4 regions of the Streptomyces sp. Pv4-95 genome follow, and region 1 is predicted to be linked to each of the others. Evidence: riboswitches for the same ligand, from Rfam matches in the RefSeq annotation. Region 1 holds a riboswitch; each other region holds the start of a gene.

What was found. A riboswitch is a leader RNA that binds a small molecule or an ion and turns the genes downstream of it on or off. The one in region 1 is predicted to bind cyclic di-AMP.
Region 2: linked by a shared signal. The riboswitch ahead of QOM21_RS09960 (M23 family metallopeptidase) and the one ahead of QOM21_RS21860 (transglycosylase family protein) in region 1 are both predicted to bind cyclic di-AMP.
Region 3: linked by a shared signal. The riboswitch ahead of QOM21_RS14730 (NlpC/P60 family protein) and the one ahead of QOM21_RS21860 (transglycosylase family protein) in region 1 are both predicted to bind cyclic di-AMP.
Region 4: linked by a shared signal. The riboswitch ahead of QOM21_RS19320 (M23 family metallopeptidase) and the one ahead of QOM21_RS21860 (transglycosylase family protein) in region 1 are both predicted to bind cyclic di-AMP.

Annotation. Positions count from the first base shown of each region.
Region 1 covers NZ_CP127172.1:4,974,494-4,980,048, reverse strand. Annotated here, with positions in the region: gene eno (phosphopyruvate hydratase) at 1-1,217, opposite strand, end outside; gene QOM21_RS21860 (transglycosylase family protein) at 1,724-2,368, opposite strand; cyclic di-AMP (ydaO/yuaA leader) riboswitch at 2,376-2,586, opposite strand; gene QOM21_RS21855 (transglycosylase family protein) at 2,797-3,891, opposite strand; gene QOM21_RS21850 (cytochrome P450) at 4,109-5,428, opposite strand.
Region 2 covers NZ_CP127172.1:2,239,235-2,244,789, reverse strand. Annotated here, with positions in the region: gene QOM21_RS09970 (M16 family metallopeptidase) at 1-1,247, shown strand, start outside; gene QOM21_RS09965 (M16 family metallopeptidase) at 1,277-2,653, shown strand; cyclic di-AMP (ydaO/yuaA leader) riboswitch at 2,897-3,053, shown strand; gene QOM21_RS09960 (M23 family metallopeptidase) at 3,066-3,878, shown strand; gene QOM21_RS09955 (GntR family transcriptional regulator) at 4,087-4,776, shown strand; gene QOM21_RS09950 (HPr family phosphocarrier protein) at 5,212-5,493, opposite strand.
Region 3 covers NZ_CP127172.1:3,363,130-3,368,684, forward strand. Annotated here, with positions in the region: gene pcrA (DNA helicase PcrA) at 1-2,003, opposite strand, end outside; cyclic di-AMP (ydaO/yuaA leader) riboswitch at 2,442-2,628, shown strand; gene QOM21_RS14730 (NlpC/P60 family protein) at 2,636-3,787, shown strand; gene QOM21_RS14735 (hypothetical protein) at 3,985-4,338, opposite strand; gene QOM21_RS14740 (NlpC/P60 family protein) at 4,699-5,555, shown strand, end outside.
Region 4 covers NZ_CP127172.1:4,407,058-4,412,612, forward strand. Annotated here, with positions in the region: tRNA gene QOM21_RS19305 (tRNA-Lys) at 234-306, shown strand; gene QOM21_RS19310 (PP2C family protein-serine/threonine phosphatase) at 828-1,907, shown strand; gene QOM21_RS19315 (DUF2332 family protein) at 1,945-3,051, opposite strand; cyclic di-AMP (ydaO/yuaA leader) riboswitch at 3,590-3,733, shown strand; gene QOM21_RS19320 (M23 family metallopeptidase) at 3,745-4,965, shown strand; gene QOM21_RS19325 (aldo/keto reductase) at 5,122-5,555, shown strand, end outside.

The sequences.
Region 1 (5,555 bases):
TCGATGCGCAGCAGCTGGTTGTACTTGGCGACGCGCTCGGAGCGGGCCGGGGCACCGGTCTTGATCTGGCCGCAGTTGGTGGCGACGGCCAGGTCGGCGATGGTGACGTCCTCGGTCTCGCCGGAGCGGTGCGACATCATGCACTTGAAGCCGTTGCGCTGGGCCAGCTCGACGGCGTCCAGGGTCTCGGTCAGCGAGCCGATCTGGTTGACCTTCACCAGCAGCGCGTTGGCGGAGTTCTCCTCGATGCCGCGGGCCAGGCGCTCGGGGTTGGTGACGAACAGGTCGTCGCCGACGAGCTGCACCTTGGAGCCGAGCTTCTCGGTGATGACGTTCCAGCCGGCCCAGTCGTCCTCGAACAGCGGGTCCTCGATGGAGACGAGCGGGTAGTCCGCCACGAGCCCCTCGTAGTACTCCGTCATCTCGGCGGCCGAGCGCTCCTTGCCCTCGAACTGGTAGACGCCGTCCTTGTAGAACTCGGAGGCGGCGACGTCGAGCGCCAGGGCGATGTCCTGGCCGGGGGCGTAACCGGCTTCCTTGATGGCTTCCAGGATGAGGTCGAGGGCCTCGCGGTTGGAGCCGAGGTTCGGGGCGAAGCCGCCCTCGTCGCCGAGACCGGTGGCCAGACCCTTGGTCTTCAGGACCTTCTTGAGGGTGTGGTAGACCTCGGCGCCCCAGCGCAGCGCCTCGGAGAAGGACTCCGCGCCGATCGGGGCGATCATGAACTCCTGGATGTCCACGTTGGAGTCGGCGTGCGACCCACCGTTGAGGATGTTCATCATCGGGACGGGCAGGACGTGCGCGTTCGGGCCACCGAGGTAGCGGAACAGCGGGAGGTCGCTGGCCTCGGAGGCGGCGTGCGCGACGGCGAGGGAGACGCCGAGGATGGCGTTGGCGCCGAGGGAGCCCTTGTTGTCCGTGGCGTCCAGGTCGAACATCGCCTGGTCGATCAGCCGCTGCTCGGTCGCGTCGTAGCCGACGAGCTCCGGGCCGATCTGCTCGATGACGGCCAGGACGGCCTTCTCCACGCCCTTGCCCATGTAGCGGCTCGGGTCGCCGTCACGGAGCTCGATGGCCTCGAAGGCACCGGTCGAGGCGCCGGACGGAACGGCGGCACGGCCCGTGCTGCCGTCGTCGAGGCCGACCTCGACCTCGACCGTGGGATTACCTCGCGAGTCGAGAATTTCGCGGGCTACGACGACGTCGATGGACGGCACGTTGTCTCCTTCATGGGTGTCTGGAGTTCTGCAGCACGAGCCTAACGGCCTTGGGCGCATCCGTTCGCCCTCGGCCCGCTCAGTGGGACGAAAAGAGGCCCAAAAGCCCAGCTCATGGGAGGTTTCGCCACATTGTTCGCCGAGCGGGAAAAGTTGCCTGACGATGCTGGTCAAGACCGCCTGCCGGGGACGGGTGCGCACCCTCTTCCGCGACGCGAAATCCGGGCCGCCGACATGGAGAAGCCCCGCCGCGGCGCGATGGGGGATGGCGCGCCGCCGCGGGGCGGTCTCCTGCACGAGCGGGTGGAGCGGAGGGCAGACGCGATGGACGCGATGGTCACGGGGGACGGCGTGGGGAGAGCGGTCCGTCCCCGGTTCGTTCACACCGGCTGCCCGGCCCCGGACCCCTCAGCCGGGGCGGGCGGATCGTGCGTACCGCCGTACGCACGGACCACCCGGCCGGCCGGAGACGGTGAGGTCCTCGGCGCCCCTGTGCAGGGGTCGGCTCAGACGTCGAGCTTCTGGCCGGGGATGATCAGGTTCGGGTTGCCGCCGATGACGGACTTGTTGTCCGAGTAGAGCGCCTTCCAGGTGGTGCCGTGCGCCTTGGCGATCTTGGCGAGGGTGTCGCCCGCCTTGACGGTGTAGTTGCCGGAGGCGTTGGACTTCGGGGCCGGCTTCGACTTCTCGGGCGCGGGGGCCGGCGCAGGCTTCTCGGCCTTCTCGCCGGTGTTGCCCTGCGGGGCGTCGCCGGAGGTGTCGAGGTCGGGGGAGGGGCCACCGGCGGTCAGGTTGCCGGCGCCGGCGCAGGACCAGGCACCCGGGCCCTGGATGGCGAGCAGCTTCTCGGCGGCGGCTATCTGCTGGCTCTTGGTGGCCAGGTCGGCGCGCGCGGCGTACTGGGTGCCACCGGCGGCGGCCCAGCTGGAGTTGGAGAACTGCAGGCCGCCGTAGTAGCCGTTGCCGGTGTTGATCGACCAGTTGCCACCGGACTCGCACTGGGCGACGGCGTCCCAGGTCTCGACGGACGCGGCGGAGGCGGAGGAGGCGCCCATGAGCGGGACGGCCACGGCAGCACCGGCGACACCGGCGAGGGTGGCGACGCGGACGGCCTTGGAGGGACGACGGTGCTTGCCCTTGTTGTTCAGCATGGTTCGTTCGTTTCCTCACCGACGCCTGCGAGGTGAGCTGTCGGGTTCGGGCCATGTGAGTTGCCCGGCCGCGTGTACATGACATGCGACTTCACCCCAAGCCGGTTGACCCGCTTTCACGGGTGGGGCCGGCGCTTACCTTGGGTCCCCCGCTCCTGCCTTCGGCGCTTGCGCGTCGACCGCCTTCGACCACCGGCAGGATTCGGCGTGTGATCGAAGGGCCCGCTTTGGCGAGCGGTCCTGACCGTAAGCAGTAACCCCCTTGGTGTTCAAACCCCACCATCTGAACCAAGTTGACCGTTTTTGATCATAGGGTGCACCCATTTCTGCAGGTGGACCCAGGTTTGGGAACGGCGCGGGAGCTGGACGCCGCACCCCGGAACGAGAGCCTTGTCTCACTTTCCCAAAAGGGGGCGAAGGTGAGCGAACTACCCTTCGATGTGCCCGAGATCGAGGATCTGCCCCGGCTTGATCAGGTCGGCGTCGGCGCCGACGACGCCCTCGTTGCGGTCGTAGAGGGCGGGCCACCCACCGGGCACCTCACGGGCCTCCGCGATGGCTGACAGGCTGTCACCGGCGCGCACGGTGTAGTCGCCGCCGGCCGGACCGGTCTGATGCGCGTCACCGTCACGGGAGGCGTGCCGGCCCGACGAGCGGCCGCTGTCGTCCGCCTCGTCCGCGCCCTCACCGCTCTCCTCGGCGCCGCCGCGGTGCCTGCCCGTGCCGGGCGTCCCATCCGCCGTGGAGTCGCCGCCCGCGGACGCGTCATCCGGCGCGCCCGTCCCGTCGGTGCGGCTGCCGCCCTCGTCCCGGCCGTCGGCACGGGAGGGGTCATCGCCACGGGAGGAGTCGTCGCGCCGGTCGTCCGCCGTCGGGGAGCCGGAGTCGGACGGATCGGAATCCGCGGGCCCGGACTGCTCGGCGGGATCCGACGCGTCAGGGGAGGGCGTCGCGTCGGACGGCTCGTCGCCTTCCGACGGGCCGGAGGAGTCGGAGGAGCCCGAGGAGTCCGAGGAGTCCGAGGAGTCCGAGGAGTCCGACGGGTCCGACGGGTCCGAGGAGTCGGACGGGCCGGAGCCGTCGGAGGGGTCCAGGAGGTCCGGGTCGAGGAGGCTCACGCCGCCCGGGTCGACCTCGGGCGAGGAGCCGTCCGCGGTCAGCCCGGCGTTCACCGCACAGCTGGGCCAGGCGTCGGGCCCGCGGTCGTCCAGGATCGCCTCGGCCACGGATATCTGCTGGGAGCGGCTGGCGAGGTCGGGGCGGGAGGCGTAGTCCGCGCCGCCGTACTCGTCCCACATGTCCTGGGTCAGCTGCAGGCCGCCGTAGAAGCCGTTGCCCGAGGCCGCGCTCCACATCCCGCCGCTCTCGCACTGCGCGACGCGGTCCCACGTCGCGGTGTCGGCGGCGTGTGCGCCACTCGCGCCGAGCAGCGGCAGGGCGATGCCGGCGCCGGTGACCCCCGCCGTGACAAAGATGGCCGGTGCTTGACGGGGGCGCCTGTGTCGGCCGTTCCCGGAACGCATGCGGTTGCCTTTCGCGCGGCGGTGGAGTTGTCCGATCGCCGGCCGCGTCCGGCGCACCAATACATCCGGTGCACCAGGTTTGACTTCCGCCGATCGGGTGAAGCTCTTCGGTTCGGTCGAAAGGTAGCCGGGGTCACGGGTAGTCACAAGCCGGTGTAGTGGAGATCACGTAAAGGTCACACAGGTGACGGAGCGTCAATTCCGGACCCGTCCCCGGTCAGGGCCGCGGAGGCGTGAACTCCACCGGAAGCGACCGCAGTCCGCGCATGATGAGACCGCCGCGCCAGCGCAAATCATCAGGTTCCGCCGCAAGGCGGATGTCCGGCAGCCGGGTCAGCAGCGTCGCGAGGGCGGTCTGCCCTTCGAGCCGGGCCAGCGGGGCGCCCAGGCAGTAGTGGATGCCGTGCCCGTATCCCAGGTGCTGATTGTCGCGCCGGGTGAGGTCGAGGGTGTCCGGTTCGGGGAACCGCTCCGGGTCGCGATCCGCCGCGGCCAGCACCACCAGGACGGGGTCGCCCTCGGCGATGCGCTGCCCGCCCAGCGTCAGCTCCTGCGTCGCGAACCGCCACGTCGCCAGCTCGACCGGGCCGTCGTAGCGCAGCAGCTCCTCGATGCCGGTGGCGAGCAGCTCGGTGTCCCCCGCCTCCATCGACTTCTGCAGCAGTTCGCGCTGCGCGGGGTTGCGCAGCAGCGCGTAGGTGCCGTTGCCGATGAGGTTGACGGTGGTCTCGAAGCCGGCGAAGAGCAGGATGAAGGCCATCGCCGCGACCTCGTTCTCGCTGAGGTGCTCACCGTGGTCGGAGGCCCGGATCAGGCCGGAGATCAGGTCCTCGTCCGCCTCGTCGCCCAGGGACTCGCGCTTGCGGTGGATCAGTTCGGCGAGGTAGCCGCGCATCTTCTTCACCGACCTGGCGACCCCGCCGCGCGGTCCGCCGCCGTGCCGGATCATCATCCCGGCCCAGTCCCGGAAGTCGTCCTGGTCCTCGCGCGGGACGCCGAGCAGATCGCAGATCGCGTAGATGGGGAGCGGGAAGGCGAACTCGTGGATGAGGTCCGCCGCTCCGGTCTCCGCGTCCGGCTGCTTGGCGATCATGTCGTCGATGAGGGAGTCGGTCAGCTCCTGCACCCGGGGGGCGAAGGCCGCGACCCGGCGCGGGGTGAACGCCTTCGCCACCAGGCGGCGGAGCCGGGTGTGGTCCGGGGGGTCGATGTTGAGCAGATGCGTCATCAGGTTGGCGCTGCGCTCGCCCGGGATGCCGACCTTGCCCTTGCCGTGCGCGGCCTCGCTGTGATGCCGGGGGTTCTTGGAGAGCCGGGCGTCGGCGAGGGCCTGCCGCGCGTCGGTGTAGCGGGTCACCAGCCAGGCATCGACGCCGCTGGGCAGTGCGGTCCTGTGCACCGGCGCGTGGGTGCGCAGCCAGGCGTACGCGGGGTACGGGTCGGAGGCGAACTCCCAGGTGAACAGCTCGGGGGCGGGCGGAGCCGCGGAGCCTGCCGGGCAGCTCGCGGGGGCGTCGGCGGGGGTGGCGTCGGGCATGTCGTGCACCCACCGACCGTAACCGGTGGGCGTGCACCGGCGCGCCCGCGGAGTCACGGCCTGCGCCCGGGGTGCGCGGGGACCGGCACGGGCGCACCGCGCTCCGCCGTGCGCGACCGGCGCCCGC
Region 2 (5,555 bases), 2.7 Mb from region 1:
CTGTCGCAGCCGTCTGCCTGTGGTACGACGTCGGCTCCCGCCACGAGGTCAAGGGCCGTACCGGCCTGGCTCACCTCTTCGAGCACCTGATGTTCCAGGGCTCCGCCCAGGTGAAGGGCAACGGTCACTTCGAGCTCGTCCAGGGCGCGGGCGGCTCGCTGAACGGCACCACGAGCTTCGAGCGCACCAACTACTTCGAGACCATGCCCGCCCACGAGCTGGAGCTCGCGCTCTGGCTGGAGGCGGACCGGATGGGCTCGCTGCTCACCGCGCTCGACGACGAGTCGCTGGAGAACCAGCGCGACGTCGTGAAGAACGAGCGCCGCCAGCGCTACGACAACGTCCCCTACGGCACGGCCTTCGAGAAGCTGACGGCCATGGCGTACCCGGAGGGCCACCCCTACCACCACACGCCCATCGGCTCGATGGCCGACCTGGACGCGGCCTCCCTGGAGGACGCGCGCGCCTTCTTCCGTACGTACTACGCGCCCAACAACGCCGTCCTGTCGATCGTCGGCGACATCGACCCGGCGCAGACCCTGGCCTGGGTGGAGAGGTACTTCGGCTCGATCCCGGGGCACGACGGCAAGCAGCCGCCGCGGGACGGCTCGTTGCCCGAGACCCTCGGCGGCGAGCTGCGCGAGGTCGTCGAGGAGGAGGTCCCCGCCCGCGCGCTGATGGCGGCCTACCGGCTGCCGCACGACGGCACCCGCGAGGCGGACGCCGCGGACCTCGCGCTCACCGTCCTGGGCGGCGGCGAGTCCTCCCGCCTCTACAACCGCCTGGTGCGCCGTGACCGCAGTGCCGTCGCGGCCGGCTTCGGTCTGCTGCGGCTGGCCGGCGCGCCGTCGCTCGGCTGGCTGGACGTCAAGACGTCCGGTGGGGTGGAGGTCCCGGACATCGAGCGTGCGGTCGACGAGGAGCTGGCCCGGTTCGCCGCCGAGGGGCCGACCCCCGAGGAGATGGAGCGTGCGCAGGCTCAGTTGGAGCGCGAGTGGCTGGACCGCCTCGCGACGGTCAGCGGCCGCGCCGACGAACTCTGCCGGTTCGCCGTCCTGTTCGGCGACCCGCAGCTCGCGCTGACCGCCGTGCAGCGCGTCCTGGAGATCACCCCGCAGGAAGTACAGGCGGTGGCCAAGGCCCGGCTGCGTCCCGACAACCGCGCGGTGCTCGTCTACGAGCCCACCGAGCCGGCCGACGCGGCCGCCGAGACCGCTGAGAACGACGACGAGGAGGCGGCCCAGTGAGCGATGCCGTGACCAGCGCAGATTCCGCCATGACCAGCATGGAGTTCCACCCCAGGCCGCAGGGTGGCGCGCCCCGGCCGTGGGCCTTCCCGGCACCGGACCGCGGCCAACTGCCCAACGGGCTCACCCTGCTGACCAGCCACCGCCCCGGCCAGCAGGTCGTCGCCGTCGAGATCAACCTCGTCGCGCCCCTGGAGGCCGAGCCCGAGGGCCTGGACGGCGTCGCCACGATCATGGCCCGCGCGCTGTCCGAGGGCACCGACAAGCACGACGCCGAGGAGTTCGCGGCCGAGCTGGAGCGCTGCGGCGCCACCATGGACGCGCACGCCGACCACCCCGGTCTGCGGGTCTCCCTCGAAGTGCCGGCGTCGCGGCTGGACCACGCCCTCGGCCTGCTCGCCGACGCACTGCGCGCGCCCGCCTTCCCGGACAGCGAGATCGAGCGGCTGGTGCGCAACCGCCTCGACGAGATCCCGCACGAGCTCGCCAACCCCGCGCGGCGGGCCGCGATGGCCCTGTCCAAGGAACTGTTCCCGTCGGCCTCCCGGATGTCGCGGCCCCGGCAGGGCACCGAGGAGACCGTCGAGCGGATCGACGCCGCGGCCGTTCGCGCCTTCTACGCGGCGCATGTACGGCCCGCGACGGCCACCGCCGTCATCGTCGGTGACTTCACCGGCATCGACCTGGACGCGTCGCTCGCCGGCACCCTCGGCGCCTGGACCGGCTCGACCGCCGAGCCGGTGAAGGCCTCGCCGATCACCGCGGACGACACCGGCCGAGTGGTGATCGTGGACCGCCCCGGCGCCGTCCAGACGCAGCTGCTCATCGGCCGCATCGGTGCCGACCGGCACGACCGGGTCTGGCCCGCGCAGGTCCTCGGCACGTACTGCCTGGGCGGCACCCTCACCTCCCGCCTGGACCGCGTCCTGCGCGAGGAGAAGGGCTACACCTACGGGGTGCGCGCGTTCGGCCAGGTGCTGCGCTCCACCGCGGACGGCAGCGGCGCCGCGATGCTCGCCATCAGCGGCTCGGTCGACACCGCCTCCACCGGCCCGGCGCTCGAGGACCTGTGGAAGGTGCTCCGCACCGTGGCGGCGGAGGGACTCACGGACGCCGAGCGTGACGTCGCCGTGCAGAACCTCGTCGGGGTCGCGCCGCTGAAGTACGAGACGGCCGCCGCCGTGGCGGGCACCCTCGCCGACCAGGTCGAGCAGCACCTCCCGGACGACTTCCAGGCGCAGCTGTACGCGCGGCTTGCCGAGACCGGCACGGTCGAGGCGACCGCCGCGGTGGTGAACGCCTTCCCCGGGGACCGGCTGGTGACGATCCTGGTGGGCGACGCGGCGCAGATCGCCGAGCCCGTCAAGGCGCTGGGCATCGGCGAGGTGAAGGTCGTCGGCGGCTGACCTGCCGTTGGTGACACCGCGGCGGTCCGGCGGGGGCCGGTGACCGTCGCTCAAATCGCAGGAAAAGGGATCCCGTGACGCTCGCCCGTCACGGGATCTCCTTTATGTCCGGATTATTGTGGCTGGTTGCGTGGTGCCCCTGTGGCGTGCCGCACAAAGTGCCGGTTCTGTTTGCCGATTGAAAGATGTCCCGTTTAGCGTCAGTCCGGCTGTTCGTCAGAAGTACGCCGCAACCGTGGCACCGGACAGTCATCGCCGAGTCCCCGTACGGCGCGAGCCAGGGGAGCCGGGGACCCACATGTCCCCTGGGGTGAATCGGATCCCTCCTCGGAGGGGGCCGTAGGAGACCTTCCTGCTCCGAACCCGTCAGCTAACCCGGTAGGCGAGAAGGAAGGAAAGGACAAGCCAGCACATGGCGTTCACCCGTGCCACCGGGAAGCATCGTGGTGCGAGCCGCGCTGCTCGCACGACCCGCAAAATCGCCGGCATAGCCACCCTCACCGCCACCGGCGTCGTCGCCTCCGTGGCCTCGCCCGCGCTGGCCGCCACGGACGCGGCCGCCACCCAGGACACCGGTCTGCGGCAGGCCGTCGTCGCCGGCGACGAACTCGCCGGCCGCATCGCCGCCCAGGCGGACGCCCAGCAGGCGGCCGCCGAGGCCGCCGCAGCCAAGGCCAAGGCCGAGGCCCTCGCCGCGAAGGTGGCCAAGGAGGCCAAGCAGCGCGCCGAGGAAGCCAAGAAGAAGGCCGAGGCGAAGGCCAAGGCGGAGCGCGAGGCCAAGGAGCGCGCCGCGCGCGAGGCGGAGCGTAAGCGCCTCAACGCCTTTGTCGCGCCCGTCGAGGGCTCCTACGTCTCCACCCCGTACAAGGCCACCAGTGGCCTGTGGTCCTCCGGCAGCCACTCCGGCATCGACTTCCACGCCGCCTCAGGCAGCTCCGTGCACGCCGTGGGCCGGGGCACCGTCGTCGAGGCCGGCTGGGGCGGCGCGTACGGCAACAACATCGTGATCAAGATGAACGACGGTACGTACACCCAGTACGGCCACCTGTCGTCGCTGGGCGTCTCGGTCGGCCAGACCGTCACCCCCGGCCAGCAGATCGGCCTCTCCGGCGCCACCGGCAACGTCACCGGGCCGCACCTGCACTTCGAGGCCCGCACCGGCCCGGACTACGGCTCGGACATCGACCCGATCGCCTACCTCCGCGGCCACGGCGTCAACGTCTGACGCGTACGGCACCGCAGCCTCTCCGAAGCCCCGGCCCCGGCCGGGGCTTCGGCGTTATCGGGACACCTTGGCCACCGGATATGCCGATGGCCAAAAAATATCCATGAATACCCGAAGCCCGTCGGAAAATCCGTCCCGGTCGAATAGAGTCACGGAAATGTCGCCGATCGGCGGCGTTTCCTGGGGATTGCGGCGGAGGCACGGGACGATGCGAGGCCATATTTCCGCGCAGGCGGTATGCACGGCGATTCGCGACGACATCGTCTCCGGCGTGCTCGCGCCGGGGAGCAGGCTGATCGAGGACATCCTGGCGGCCCGTTACGGCGTGTCCAGGGTCCCCGTCCGGGAGGCGCTGCGGACCTTGCAGTCCGAGGGGTTCGTCACCACCCGCCATCATGCGGGCGCCTGTGTCGCCGAGCCGACCGAGCAGGAAGCCGCCGATCTGCTGGACATCCGCGCCCTGTTGGAGCCCATGGGCGCCGCCCGCGCGGCCACCCGCCGCAGCCCCGCCCATCTCAAGGTGCTGCGTGGCCTCGTGCGGCTGGGCCGGGAGCGCGCACGCCACGGCCACCCCGCGGACCTGCGCCAACTGGACGGCTGGTTCCACGAAACCCTGGCCCAGGCGGCCGGTAGCCCCAGTCTGACGGCGCTGCTCACCCAGCTGCGGCGGAAGATCGAGTGGATGTACGTCGTCGAACTGCCCGCCCGGGTCGCCGAGTCGTGGGACGAACACGGCGCGGTGCTGGACGCCGTCGCCCGGGGCGACGCCGAGCGCGCCCGCGCCCTGATGGCCGCTCATATCGAGCGGTCCCTGCCGGTGCACCGGCTGCGGAGGGCCGGCGCGGCCGAGGTGAGGAAGCCGAAACAGCCCGTCAACACGGCGCGCGCCCGCCATTAACAAAGGCCCCGTATACAAAGAAGGCGTGCAATACATTGCACGCGGGGAGGGCGGTGGCCGCTAATTCGGCACGCTTTCTCCTGGCCGGGCCCGGAATTCGGTGAACCGGATATTCGGCATGCCCGCGGAGTGGTGCTGATTTCTTGGGGCAATGGCTCGGAGCAGTGCGCGGCGCTGATTATCCCGCGCCATTTTTCTGCCGGGTCTGCCGGAGCAGCAACCCAGGATTTTGCGAAACGTCCCGCTGTGCCTGGAGACCTGGGCTTCCGTCGGAGGCTCCGTGGCTTCCGCCGGCCCGGCGTGCCCCGGCAGCGAAACCGGCCCCGGCAGCGGACGGCCCCGGAGACGGAGCGCCCCGGCAACGAAAACGGCCCCGCCGTGGCGACCGTCGGCCGGTCGTCACGGCGGGGCCGCGGACACTGGGGTCCCGAGGACTCAGACGGTCTCGGGGAGCTCCTCGAGACCGTCCGCGACGAGCTTGGCCAGGCGGTCGAGCGCGGCGTCGGCGCCTTCGGCGTCGGAGGCCAGCACGATCTCCTCGCCACCCTCGGCGCCGAGGCCCAGGACCGCGAGCATGGAGGCGGCGTTGACCGGGTTGCCCTCGGCCTTGGCGATCGTCACCGGGACGCCGGCCGCGGTGGCGGCACGGACGAAGATCGACGCGGGGCGGGCGTGCAGGCCCTCGGCCCATCCGACATTGACGCGGCGCTCAGCCATGGTGTTGCCCTTCAAGTCGTGACTGTTGTCTAGACCAGTCTCTCATGGTGCCGGGACGTCCC
Region 3 (5,555 bases), 1.6 Mb from region 1:
TGGCCCAGCGAGCGCATGTGCGGGAAGACGCCGTCCTCCATGCCGGTGAGGAAGACCACCGGGAATTCCAGGCCCTTGGCGGTGTGCAGGGTCATGAGGGTGATGACGCCGCTGCCGTCCTCGTCCTCGTCCGGGATCTGGTCGGAGTCGGCGACCAGCGCGACCTGCTCCAGGAAGTCGGAGAGGGTGCCGGGGTTCTCCTCGCCGCGGTCCTGCTCGAACTCCAGGGCCACCGCGGCGAGTTCCTGGAGGTTCTCGATCCGGGTCTCGTCCTGCGGGTCGGTGGAGGCCTGGAGTTCGGCGAGGTAGCCCGTGCGCTCCAGGACGGCCTCCAGGACGGTCGCCGGGCCCGCACCGGACTCGACGATGGTGCGCAGCTCCTCCATGAGGACGTTGAACCGCCGGACGGCGTTGGCGGAGCGGGCGGCCATGCCGTACGCCTCGTCGACCCGGCGCAGCGCCTGCGGGAAGGTGATCTTCTCGCGCAGGGACAGGGCGTCGATCATCGCCTCGGCGCGGTCGCCGATGCCGCGCTTGGGGACGTTCAGAATGCGGCGCAGCGGGACGGTGTCCTCGGGGTTGGCGAGCACCCGCAGATACGCGAGGACGTCGCGGACCTCCTTGCGCTCGTAGAAGCGCACGCCGCCGACGACCTTGTAGGGCAGCCCCACCCGGATGAAGATCTCTTCGAAGACACGGGACTGGGCGTTGGTGCGGTAGAAGACCGCGACGTCGCCGGCCTTGGCGTCGCCCGCGTCGGTGAGCCGGTCGATCTCGTCGGCGACGAACTGGGCCTCGTCGTGCTCGGTGTCGGCGACATAGCCGGTGATCTTGGGGCCGGCTCCGGCGTCCGTCCAGAGGTTCTTGGGACGGCGGTTCTCGTTGCGCTCGATGACGGCGTTGGCGGCGCTGAGGATCGTCTGGCTGGAGCGGTAGTTCTGCTCCAGCAGGATCGTCGTGGCGTCCGGGTAGTCCTCCTCGAACTGGAGGATGTTGCGGATCGTGGCGCCGCGGAAGGCGTAGATGGACTGGTCGGCGTCGCCGACGACGCACAGCTCGCCGGCTTCCTCCGCGGGGCCGACCAGTTCGCGTACGAGGGTGTACTGGGCGTGGTTGGTGTCCTGGTACTCGTCGACGAGCACGTGCCGGAAGCGGCGGCGGTAGTGGTCGGCGACATCCGGGAAGGCCTGGAGGAGATTGACCGTCGTCATGATGATGTCGTCGAAGTCGAGGGCGTTGGCCTCGCGCAGGCGTGCTTGGTACATCGAGTACGCCTCGGCGACGGACTTCTCGAAACCGTCGGCGGCCTGCTGGGCGAAGGTCTCCTCGTCGACGAGCTCGTTCTTGAGGTTGGAGACCTTGGCGCTGAAGGACTTGGGCGGGAAGCGCTTGGGGTCGAGATCGAGGTCCCGGCACACCAGCGCCATCAGCCGCTTGGAGTCGGCCGCGTCGTAGATCGAGAAGGAGGACGTGAAGCCCAGCTTCTTGCTCTCCCGGCGCAGGATGCGGACGCAGGCGCTGTGGAAGGTGGAGACCCACATCGCGTGGGCGCGCGGGCCGACCAGTTCCTCGACGCGCTCCTTCATCTCGCCCGCGGCCTTGTTGGTGAAGGTGATGGCGAGGATCTGACCAGGGTGCACACCGCGGGCGCCGAGCAGATGCGCGATGCGGTGCGTCAGGACGCGGGTCTTGCCGGAACCCGCGCCCGCGACGATCAGCAGCGGCCCGCCGGTGTGCGCCACGGCGGCCTTCTGCTGTTCGTTGAGCCCCTCCAGGAGGGCGTCCGGATCGACCGCGGGGCGGGCGGCGCCGTCGCGGTAGTAGCGGTCGCGCCCCGGGCCGATGGCGTGCGGGATCCCGCCGGGCACGTCGAAGCGGCCACCGAACAGGTCGGCGGGGATCTCCTCCTGTGCGGGACCGTCCTCGTCCTCGGGAGGCGGCGGGGGCTCCTCGCCCTTCGGGCCGAGGTCCGCCAGGAAGCTGTCGTCAAAGAGGCTGCTCATCGCCCACCGAGTCTAGGCGGCCCCACTGACAGCCCGCCCCGGAGTATCGGATAGTGGGTCCGAATCGGCCGGAGTGGCGCCGGAGGAGACCGGGGAGCGGCTGAACGGGAGCCGTCCAGGGTGTCGTGCAGGGGGCCGGCGGGGCCGCGGGGAGTCGAAATCGGGAGCCGGCGGGCGACGAGGGCGACGCCGGTCGTCGACGCGGGGCGCCTCGGCCCACTTCGTCACCGTCGTGCACCGGATCGTCACACCCCGGAGCCGTGGCGCGGGCCCCCGCCACCACCACGAACCCGACATCTGCCGCAAGTACGCCTGGCACACATTCAGGTCACGAAAAGGTTTCGGGCAAATCGAACATCAGCCTTCACAGGAGCCACACGAGTTGGCTACCGTGCTCGCTCGGGCAGCCCGCATCCCCGCAGACGACAGCGTCAGCACGGGCCGCCTCCGCCGAGTCCGGCCCTGCCACGAAGGCACCCGGAGCCGGGGACCCACCAGCACCACCGGGGTGAATCGATCGGCGCGGCCGCCGGAGGCGGACGCGACGACCGTAGGGCAAGCCTTCCGTCAGCGACACCCGCCCGAACCCGACAGCTAACCCGGTAGGCGGTCCACGGAAGGAGTCGCCGGCCTTGGCGTCGCATCGCAAGCCGCGCACCCGCGTGCTCAGTTCGCCCGGAAGCCGCCGCACGGCGGCCGGGCTCACCACCGCCGCCCTCGCCTCGGTCACGCTGCTCTCGCAGTCCGCCGACGCGGCGCCCCGGGCGCCCAAGCCCACCATCGAAGAGGTCAAGCAGAAGGTCGACGGCCTCTACCGCCAGGCCGAGGTCGCCACCCAGAAGTACAACGCCGCCAAGGAGAAGGCGGAGGGGCAGCGCGAAACCGTCGACAAGCTCCTGGACGCCGCCGCCAAGCGCGCGGAGCGGATGAACGAGTCCCGGCGCACGCTGGGCACGTTCGCGTCGGCCCAGTACCGCACCGGCGGCATGAACCCGACCGCGCAGCTGATGCTCGCGAAGGACCCGCAGCAGTTCGTCGACCGCAGCCACCTCATGGAGCGGCTGACCGGCCGGCAGAAGCAGGCGGTCACCGACTACCAGGAGCAGCAGGCCGAGGCCACCCGGCAGCGCGCGGAGGCGACCCGCAGTCTGGAGCGGCTGCAGGAGTCCCAGACGTCACTGAAGGAGTCCAAGCAGTCGGTCCAGGGCAAGCTGGCCGAGGCCCGGCAGCTGCTGTCCCGGCTGACCGCCCAGGAGAAGGCGCGGCTGGCCGAGCTGGAGCGCAAGCGGGAGGCCGCGGCCCAGCGCAAGGCCGAGGAGCTGGCGCGCAAGCAGGCGGAAGAGGAGCGCCGGCAGCGCGAGGAGCAGAAGCAGCCCGGCGACGGCGCCTCGGACGGCTCGACCGGCGGCGGCAGCGACACCGGCGGTTCGTACTCGACCAAGGCCGACAAGGCGCTCGCCTTCGCCCGCGCGCAGATGGGCAAGCCGTACGTCTGGGGCGCGACCGGCCCCACGTCCTACGACTGCTCGGGGCTGACCCAGGCGGCATGGAAGGCGGCCGGGGTCGACCTGCCGCGCACGACCTGGGACCAGGTGAAGGTGGGCGAGCGGGTGGCCACCAAGGACCTTCAGCCCGGTGACCTGGTGTTCTTCTACGACGACATCAGCCACGTCGGGATGTACATAGGCGGCGGCAAGATGATCCACGCACCGAAGCCGGGCGCCAACGTCCGCGAGGAGTCGATCTACTACATGCCCATCTACGGGAGCGTCCGCCCGGCATAGCGCCGGCGCCGCTCCGCCAAGGCCACCCCCCACGGCCACCCCCCACATGCCACCGCGCGGTCACCGCCCCGGAAGTCCGAACCGGACTCCGGAGGTGGGGACCGCGCGGTGAGCCGTCTGCAGGGCCTTCCGCAAGGCCGTCCGCAGGGCCTCGTCCGGACGACGCCGTGAGCGCGCGAGCGGTGTACCGGGCCGGATCAGGTCCAGAGCACCGCGATGAAGATGTTGGCGACCGTGAGCAGGCCGACCGCGCCGAACAGCGGCTTGGCGACCGTCTCCTCGTCCCGCTTGACGTAGACCAGCGCCAGGATCACCACCAGGACGGCCATCTTGATGCCGATCTTGATGTTGTTGAGTTCCTGGTCCTGCGCCTGGTTCAGGCCGACCAGCACGATGCCGGTCACCAGCATCGTCAGCGCGCCGTGCAGCATGGCCGGCACGAACCGGGCCCCGCCTGCGCTCATCGCCTTCATCTGGGTCAGGAAGCCGCCCAGCAGGGAGGCGATGCCGATGATGTGCAGGCCGACGAAGATATTGATTACTACGTCCATAGTGCTGGATCGTATCCGCCGCATAGCACGGGCCTTCGGGCAGGGCACCCCCGATCGCCGCATCGGTCAGGGCAGGCAGGGAGCCGACCGCGGCCCCGGCGACCGCGCGGTCAGCTACGGACAATCGGCGGTCGAAAGTGAGCAATGCCGGGCAAGCGGGCTCGCCCCGGGGAGACGCAGGTTTAGCGTCCTCCTCCAGGCGGTCGACTCCCCGCTGTCGCCGGTCTCCGCCCCGGCGACGCGTCGACCGCCCCGCCGGAAGGAATGGCGGCGGCCCGCTCCCCCTCTTCACGGGCCGCCGCCGGACCCACCGGACCCCGCCCGGACCACCCGGGCCACGCACGGCCCGAAGGGAAGGAAGTGACGGCCACAGTGGCGTCGCACCGCAGGACCAGGCACCACCCGCTCGCCCTCACCGGCGGCACGGCGCGCGGTGCGCGCACCGCCCGTACGGCCGCCGTTCTGGCCCTCGCGGGAGCCGCCACCGCCACCGCCTTCGACGGCACCGTCCAGGCCGCACCCGAACTCACCCCCGCCCAGGTGCAGGACCGGGTCGACACGCTGTACCAGGAGGCAGAGGTGGCGACGCAGAAGTACAACGGCGCCAAGGAGCAGGCCGACACCGCGCGCGAGGAACTGAGCCGACTCCAGGACGAGGCCGCGCGCAGGACGTTGAAGCTGAACTCCGCGAAGGCCGGCCTGGGATCCATGGCCGCCGGCCAGTACCGCTCCGGCGGGGTCGACCCCACCGTCCGCCTGCTGCTGTCCGCGGACCCCCAGCGCTACCTCGACGGCGCCACCGTCCTGGAGCGCGCGGGCAGCCACCAGGCGAACGCGGTGGCCGGTTACGCGCGCCGGCTCGGCAGTATCCGGCAGGTCCGAGAGCGGGCGGAGGAGACCGCGGAACGGCTGGCGGACACCGAGGCCGCGCTGAAGAAGCACCGGGTGACGGTGGTGCGGAAGCTGGACTCCGCGGAGCGGCTGCTCGACCGGCTGACCGACGAGCAGCGGCAGGGTATGGGGAACGAGGACGCCGCCGGCGGGAGCGACGCCGCCTCAGGTGGGGAGGAGGCGGCCCAGGCGCCCAACCCCCGTGCGGCGCAAGCTGTTTCGTATGCCTACGCCGCGCTGGGCAAGCCTTACGTCTGGGGCGCGACCGGCCCCTCCGCGTACGACTGCTCGGGCCTGACACAGGCCGCTTGGCAGGCCGGCGGGAT
Region 4 (5,555 bases), 570 kb from region 1:
GTTGGCCGGGGCAGGGCGGGTTGCCCGGCGCGTTGGCTCCCGGGTAGGGGACCTGGGTTGCGTGGTTCTCCGGGCGGCTCGGCAGGCGTGTGCGGGTGACCGGATTTTGGTCCGTGGGAGCTGTCGGCGGTGTGGTGGGAGTGGCTCGGGGAGGGCCCGGGCATGCGCGTCAGGACCGCTGATGCCCAATGGCTTCGGGCTGGGGCGCATGGTCGGGCTATGCTGCTCGGTGCGGGCCATTAGCTCAATTGGCAGAGCAGTGGACTTTTAATCCATTGGTTCAGGGTTCGAGCCCCTGATGGCCCACCGTTTCTGATGCCCCGTAAGGGGTTGACCAGCAATTTTGTGCCCCGGTGTGCGCGAGAGCGCCCCGGGGCGCAGCTGTGTCCGGGGGCGGGGCCGGCCGGGTGGTGTTCCCGGGGCGGTGGGTGCGGGGCCGGCGTGTGCGGTGCCGTCCGGCGGCCTTCGTCGTCCCGGTCGTCCCGTCAGGCCCCGGCGCCGGTCCCGGATTTGCCCGCTTTCGGGTGGTGGTCTCTTACGTGACGACCGTGACGGCTGCGACAACTGCGATGGCTGTGACGGCCACGACGGAGGCGCTACGGTCCGGGCCCGCACGCGTGACCCGTCCGGCCCCTGAGGACTCGCCCCTTCGCCCCGTAGCGGAAAGCCTTGGGTGAGCCGAGGGCGCCGCACACCATGGCCGACGACCGACGCCATGACCGATGCCGGCGCCGTGAGTGGCGGGCGGGAGCAGAGAGCCGGTGCGGGTACTGGGAAGCGGCAGGGCCCGCCCGGGCGACGAGGAGCGGCTGCCGCGCCGCGAGCGGATGTCGCCCTGGAGCCGCCGGCTGGCGCGCCGGCTGCCGCTCATCCTGATCGTCGGCGGCGTGGTCTTCGACATCGCGACGCCGGAGCAGTACACCGCCTCGCCGTTCTTCTCCGCCGCCCCGCTCGTCGCGGCACCGCTCCACTCGCTGCGCACCACGGCGATCGTCGCCTTGGCGGCCGTCGTCGGCGAGCTCTGGTCCGTCGTTTATCACGGCACCCAGGACACCCATGAGTCGGCCACCGAGGCCGTGACCGTGGTGATCGTCGCCGTGCTGGCTCTCGGCATCAACCGCGCCGTCCGCAGGAACGATGCCCGGCTCGCCTCCGTACGCGATGTCTCCGAGGCCGTCCAGCGGGCCGTCCTGCCGCCGCCCGCGGAGCGGATCGGCGGCCTCGCGGTCGCCGCGCGCTACGTGGGGGCGCGGGCGGACGCCAGGATCGGGGGCGATCTCTATGCCGTGCAGGACACTCCGCACGGCGTACGGCTGATCGTCGGCGATGTGCGCGGCAAGGGGCTGGAGGCGGTGGAGGCCGCGGTGGTCGTCATCGGCGCCTTCCGGGAGGCGGCGGAGCAGGAGACCTCGCTGGAGGCGGTGGCGGGCCGGCTGGAGCGGGCGCTGCAGCGCGAGGGCGGGAGACGCGACGGGCTGGACCAGTTCGAGGGGTTCACCACGGCCGTCCTGGCGGAGGTTCCCTCCAAGGAGCACGCCGTGCTGCGCGTCCTCAACCGCGGCCACCCGCCCCCGCTGCTGCTCGCCCCGGACGGCGGCCTGCTGGAACTGGCCCCTTCGACGCCGGCGCTGCCGCTGGGGATGAGCGAGGTGGCGGGGTGGCCGGACCGGGCGGACGAGACGTTCTTCCCGGCCGGTTCGCTGCTGCTGCTGTTCACCGACGGGGTGACCGAGGCCCGCAACCTGGCCAACCGGTTCTACGACCCGTCGGCCAAGTTGCGCGGCCGCCATTTCAACGGCCCGGCGGACCTCCTCGACCTGCTGGTGAAGGACGTCGCGCGGCACACGGGAGGGGCGCCCGCCGACGACATGGCGCTGCTCGCGCTGCAGCGGCCGCTGGGGGTATAGGCGGCGGCTCCGCCTCCGGCGCGTCCGGCCAGGGCCGTCATCGCGCCCCGAGGACGGGTTCCCGGAGCCAGTGCAGGATCTGTCCGTGCGGGCCGGTGAGGGCGACCGGTTGTTCGTCCAGCGACAGGGTCAGCAGATGCGCGTACTCGGGCGGCAGGGCATCGTGCGCCGGGTCGGTGATCCAGGGCAGCTCGGTGTGGTGCTCGTTGGAGATCCAGTGCCCTGGACCGCCCCGCTCGGCCAGGACGGACCGTACGAGCCGGGCGAACTCCGCACGGCGGGCCGGCGGCAGATACATCAGAGCGACGCTGTGGAAGATGACCAGCGTCGCCTCCCGCGGGGCCGCCGCGGCCAGCGCCGGCAGCTCGTCGACGAGATCCCCGCGGACGAGCGTGGGCCGGGGCGCGTCCCGTACCGCTTCGACGGCGGCCGCGAGCCGGTCCGCGCGCGCCCGCTGCCCGGGCCAGACCAGGGCCTGCAGCCAGCGGTGGTCGTCGGGCCGGGTGACCGGGTCAAGCGGGTCCAGATCGATGCCCGCGCGCCAGACGACCTCCGGCAGCGCGGTGGGCGCGGGCGGCGCGTCCGCCGGCGGGGGAGTCGCCCGGCTCGTGCGGCACGTGAACGTCACCGGGCTGCCCGGGGCGCCCACTTCCTGGGTGCCGTGGCCGCCTCCCTCGGCGCCGCCCTCGTAGCGGTAGCGGTAGCGGTCGGGGTGCAGGCACAGCCCGGCCGACGTGCCGACCTCGAGCAGTGCCAGCGGCTGCGGCAGCCGGGCGAGCAGCGGGAGCAGGGTGGCGCAGCGGGCGGGCTCGTTGGTCTGGGTGGCGCGCTGCATGATCACGGCGCGGACCTCGTCCCAGTGCCGGATCGTCCACTCCCGCCAGCGTCCGTACGCGGCCTCACCGTGCGGGCCCTGTTCGGCGTGCGGACCGTCGAGATAGCGGACGGCGGCGAGGAGGAGATTGGGCTGCTGCTTGTTCCCCGCGGGCAGCGACCCCGCGAGCACGTCGCAGAACTCGGCGTCCTGACTGATCCGCGCGGTCAGCTCCTCGTGGGCGTCGGACTGCCCCCGCGCCTGCTGCCAGGAGAACTCCCGGTACCGATCGGCCACTGTCTGCGCGCTGTTGACGACGTTGACGACCATGATCCGACGTTACTGCTCTCACGCTCCGTGATGGTCGGGCACCCCTCCGCATAACGACTGGCGCACGATCGTCGGGAGATCGTTTGGAGCCGGTTGGTCAACTCGCCCGGATTGGGGCGCTCGTGGGTGAAAAAGTCCACGCCAAAGCTCCTACGGAGCACATACGGATTCCCGGGAACGCTTGGAATTCAGTGGCCATCTCTATTACTGTCCGATAACGCAGCGCGGTCGTCCCAGCCGTCGCAAGTGGCGGCACCGCGCGCCGACGCCGAATCCCGTAAGCGCACTTCACGCACTCCCGTACCTCCAGCACTCCCGGCAATGCCGCACCCTCCGTATCTCCACCCTCGCTTCGAACTTCACGTAACTCCCGCACTTCACGCACCTTCTGCACGTCGCGCACGCCGCCACCGCATCTCGCACCGGCCGGCCGCACGGCCTGCTCCGGCGCACCGAAGAGCCCCGAGTCGCGCCGAAGCCCCGAAGCCGTCGGCCGGAGCCGCGGAACGCACCGGCCCTGCCGAGTCTGCCGAAGGCGCACCGAACCGCACCGAACTGCACCAAGGGAACCGGGGAACCACCACCTTGGGGTGAATCGGACGCCCTCGTCAGAGGGTGCCCGTAGGAGACCTTCCTGCTCCGAACCCGTCAGCTAACCCGGTAGGCGAGAAGGAAGGAAAGGAGTGCGCCCCCGTGGCGTCCAACAGGCCTGCCCCCGAGGTTCCGTCCGCCTACGACCTCGACGACCGGAGTGTCTTCGACGGGCCCGGCCCCCTCGACGACCCGGGTTCCCCTGACGGCCCAGCGGCCTTCGGTGGCCAGAGATTCCCTGAACACCGAGGTCACCTCGACGGGCGGGACTCCGGATTCGGATTCCCCGCCGCCGACCGTGACGGCGACGGGGAGTGGGAGGAGTGGAATCCCACCGAGGAGTCCATCCGCCCCGTCCGCGGCAAGCACCGGGTGGCCAGACAGCGCGGCGGCGGACTCGCCCGCAGCAGCACCGTCCTGGGCGTCGGCGTGATCGCCGCGGTCGGTGCCGGCGGGATGGCCACGGCCGAGGGCCGGCCGCCGGTCCCGATCTCGATGCCGGACGTCGGCGGCATGGCCGACGACCTCGCCGAGAAGCTGCCGGACGCCAAGTCGCTCCCCGGCATCGGCGGCCTCATATCCGACTCCGACGCCGACCAGAGCTCCGATTCCGCCGCATCGGCAGCGGGCGGCGCGGACTCCGCGGTCGCCGGCGCCCCCCTCGCCTCCCAGGGCAAGGACGCGGGCGAGACGCTGCGCAACCGCATCCTGCAGCAGGCCGATGCCCAGCAGGGCGCCGGTGAGCAGCAGGCGCGCGATGCCGCCCAAGACGCGGCCATCGAGAAGGCCGAGGAGGCCGCGGCCGAGCACCAGAAGGTGGCCGAGAAGGCTGCCGAGGCCAAGAAGGCCGCGGAGCTGGAGGCCAAGCGCGAGGCGGCGGAGGCCGCCCGCGAGAAGGCGGAGGCCGAGCGCCTCGCCAAGCTGGCGCGGAGCTTCATCGCCCCCGTCTCCTCGTACACCCTCACCGCGAGCTTCGGGCAGGCCGGCGACCGCTGGTCCGCCGACCACACCGGTCAGGACTTCGCCGCACCGACCGGCACTCTCGTCAAGGCCGTGCACTCCGGCACCATCACCCAGGCCGGCTGGGCCGGCTCGTACGGCTACCGCATCGTCCTGACCATGGACGACGGCACCGAACTCTGGTTCTGCCACCTGTCGTCCATGGTGAAGACCTCCGGCGAGGTCAAGGCCGGTGACGTCATCGGCCGCGTCGGCGCCACCGGCAACGTCACCGGCCCGCACCTCCACCTGGAGGTCCGCCCGGACGCCGGCGACCCCATCGACCCGATGACGTGGCTGCGCGACCACGGGGTGAGTGTCTGAGAGGCGCGTGAGGCGGCAGCGGGGGCGCGATCCGGTGGAGGGTTCGCCCCGGCAGCCGCGCGAGCCGTTGTGCTGGAGGCCGCGTCCTGAGGGGCGGGGACGAGGTTCGGGCTCGGCGGGGGAATTTTCCCTTCCGAACCGACGCTGCAACCACGCATGACCGCGACACACAAGACCCTCGGCTCGCTCTCCGTCTCCCCTCTGTCCCTCGGCGGCAATGTCTTCGGCTGGACGGCGGACGAAGCCGAGTCCTTCGCCGTGCTCGACGCGTACGTGGCGGGCGGCGGCAACTTCATCGACACCGCAGACGTCTACTCGGCCTGGGTGCCGGGCAACAAGGGCGGCGAGTCCGAGACCGTGATCGGCAACTGGCTGGCCGCCCGCGGCAACCGCGAGGACGTCGTCATCGCCACCAAGGTCGGCGCCCACCCCGACCACAAGGGCCTGTCCGCCGCCACCATCAAGGGCGCCGTCGACGAGTCCCTGACCCGCCTGCGCACCGACTACATCGACCTCTACTACACCCACTACGACGATGAGTCGGTCGAGGTCTCGGAGTTCCTGACCGCGCTCGACGACCTCGTACGGGC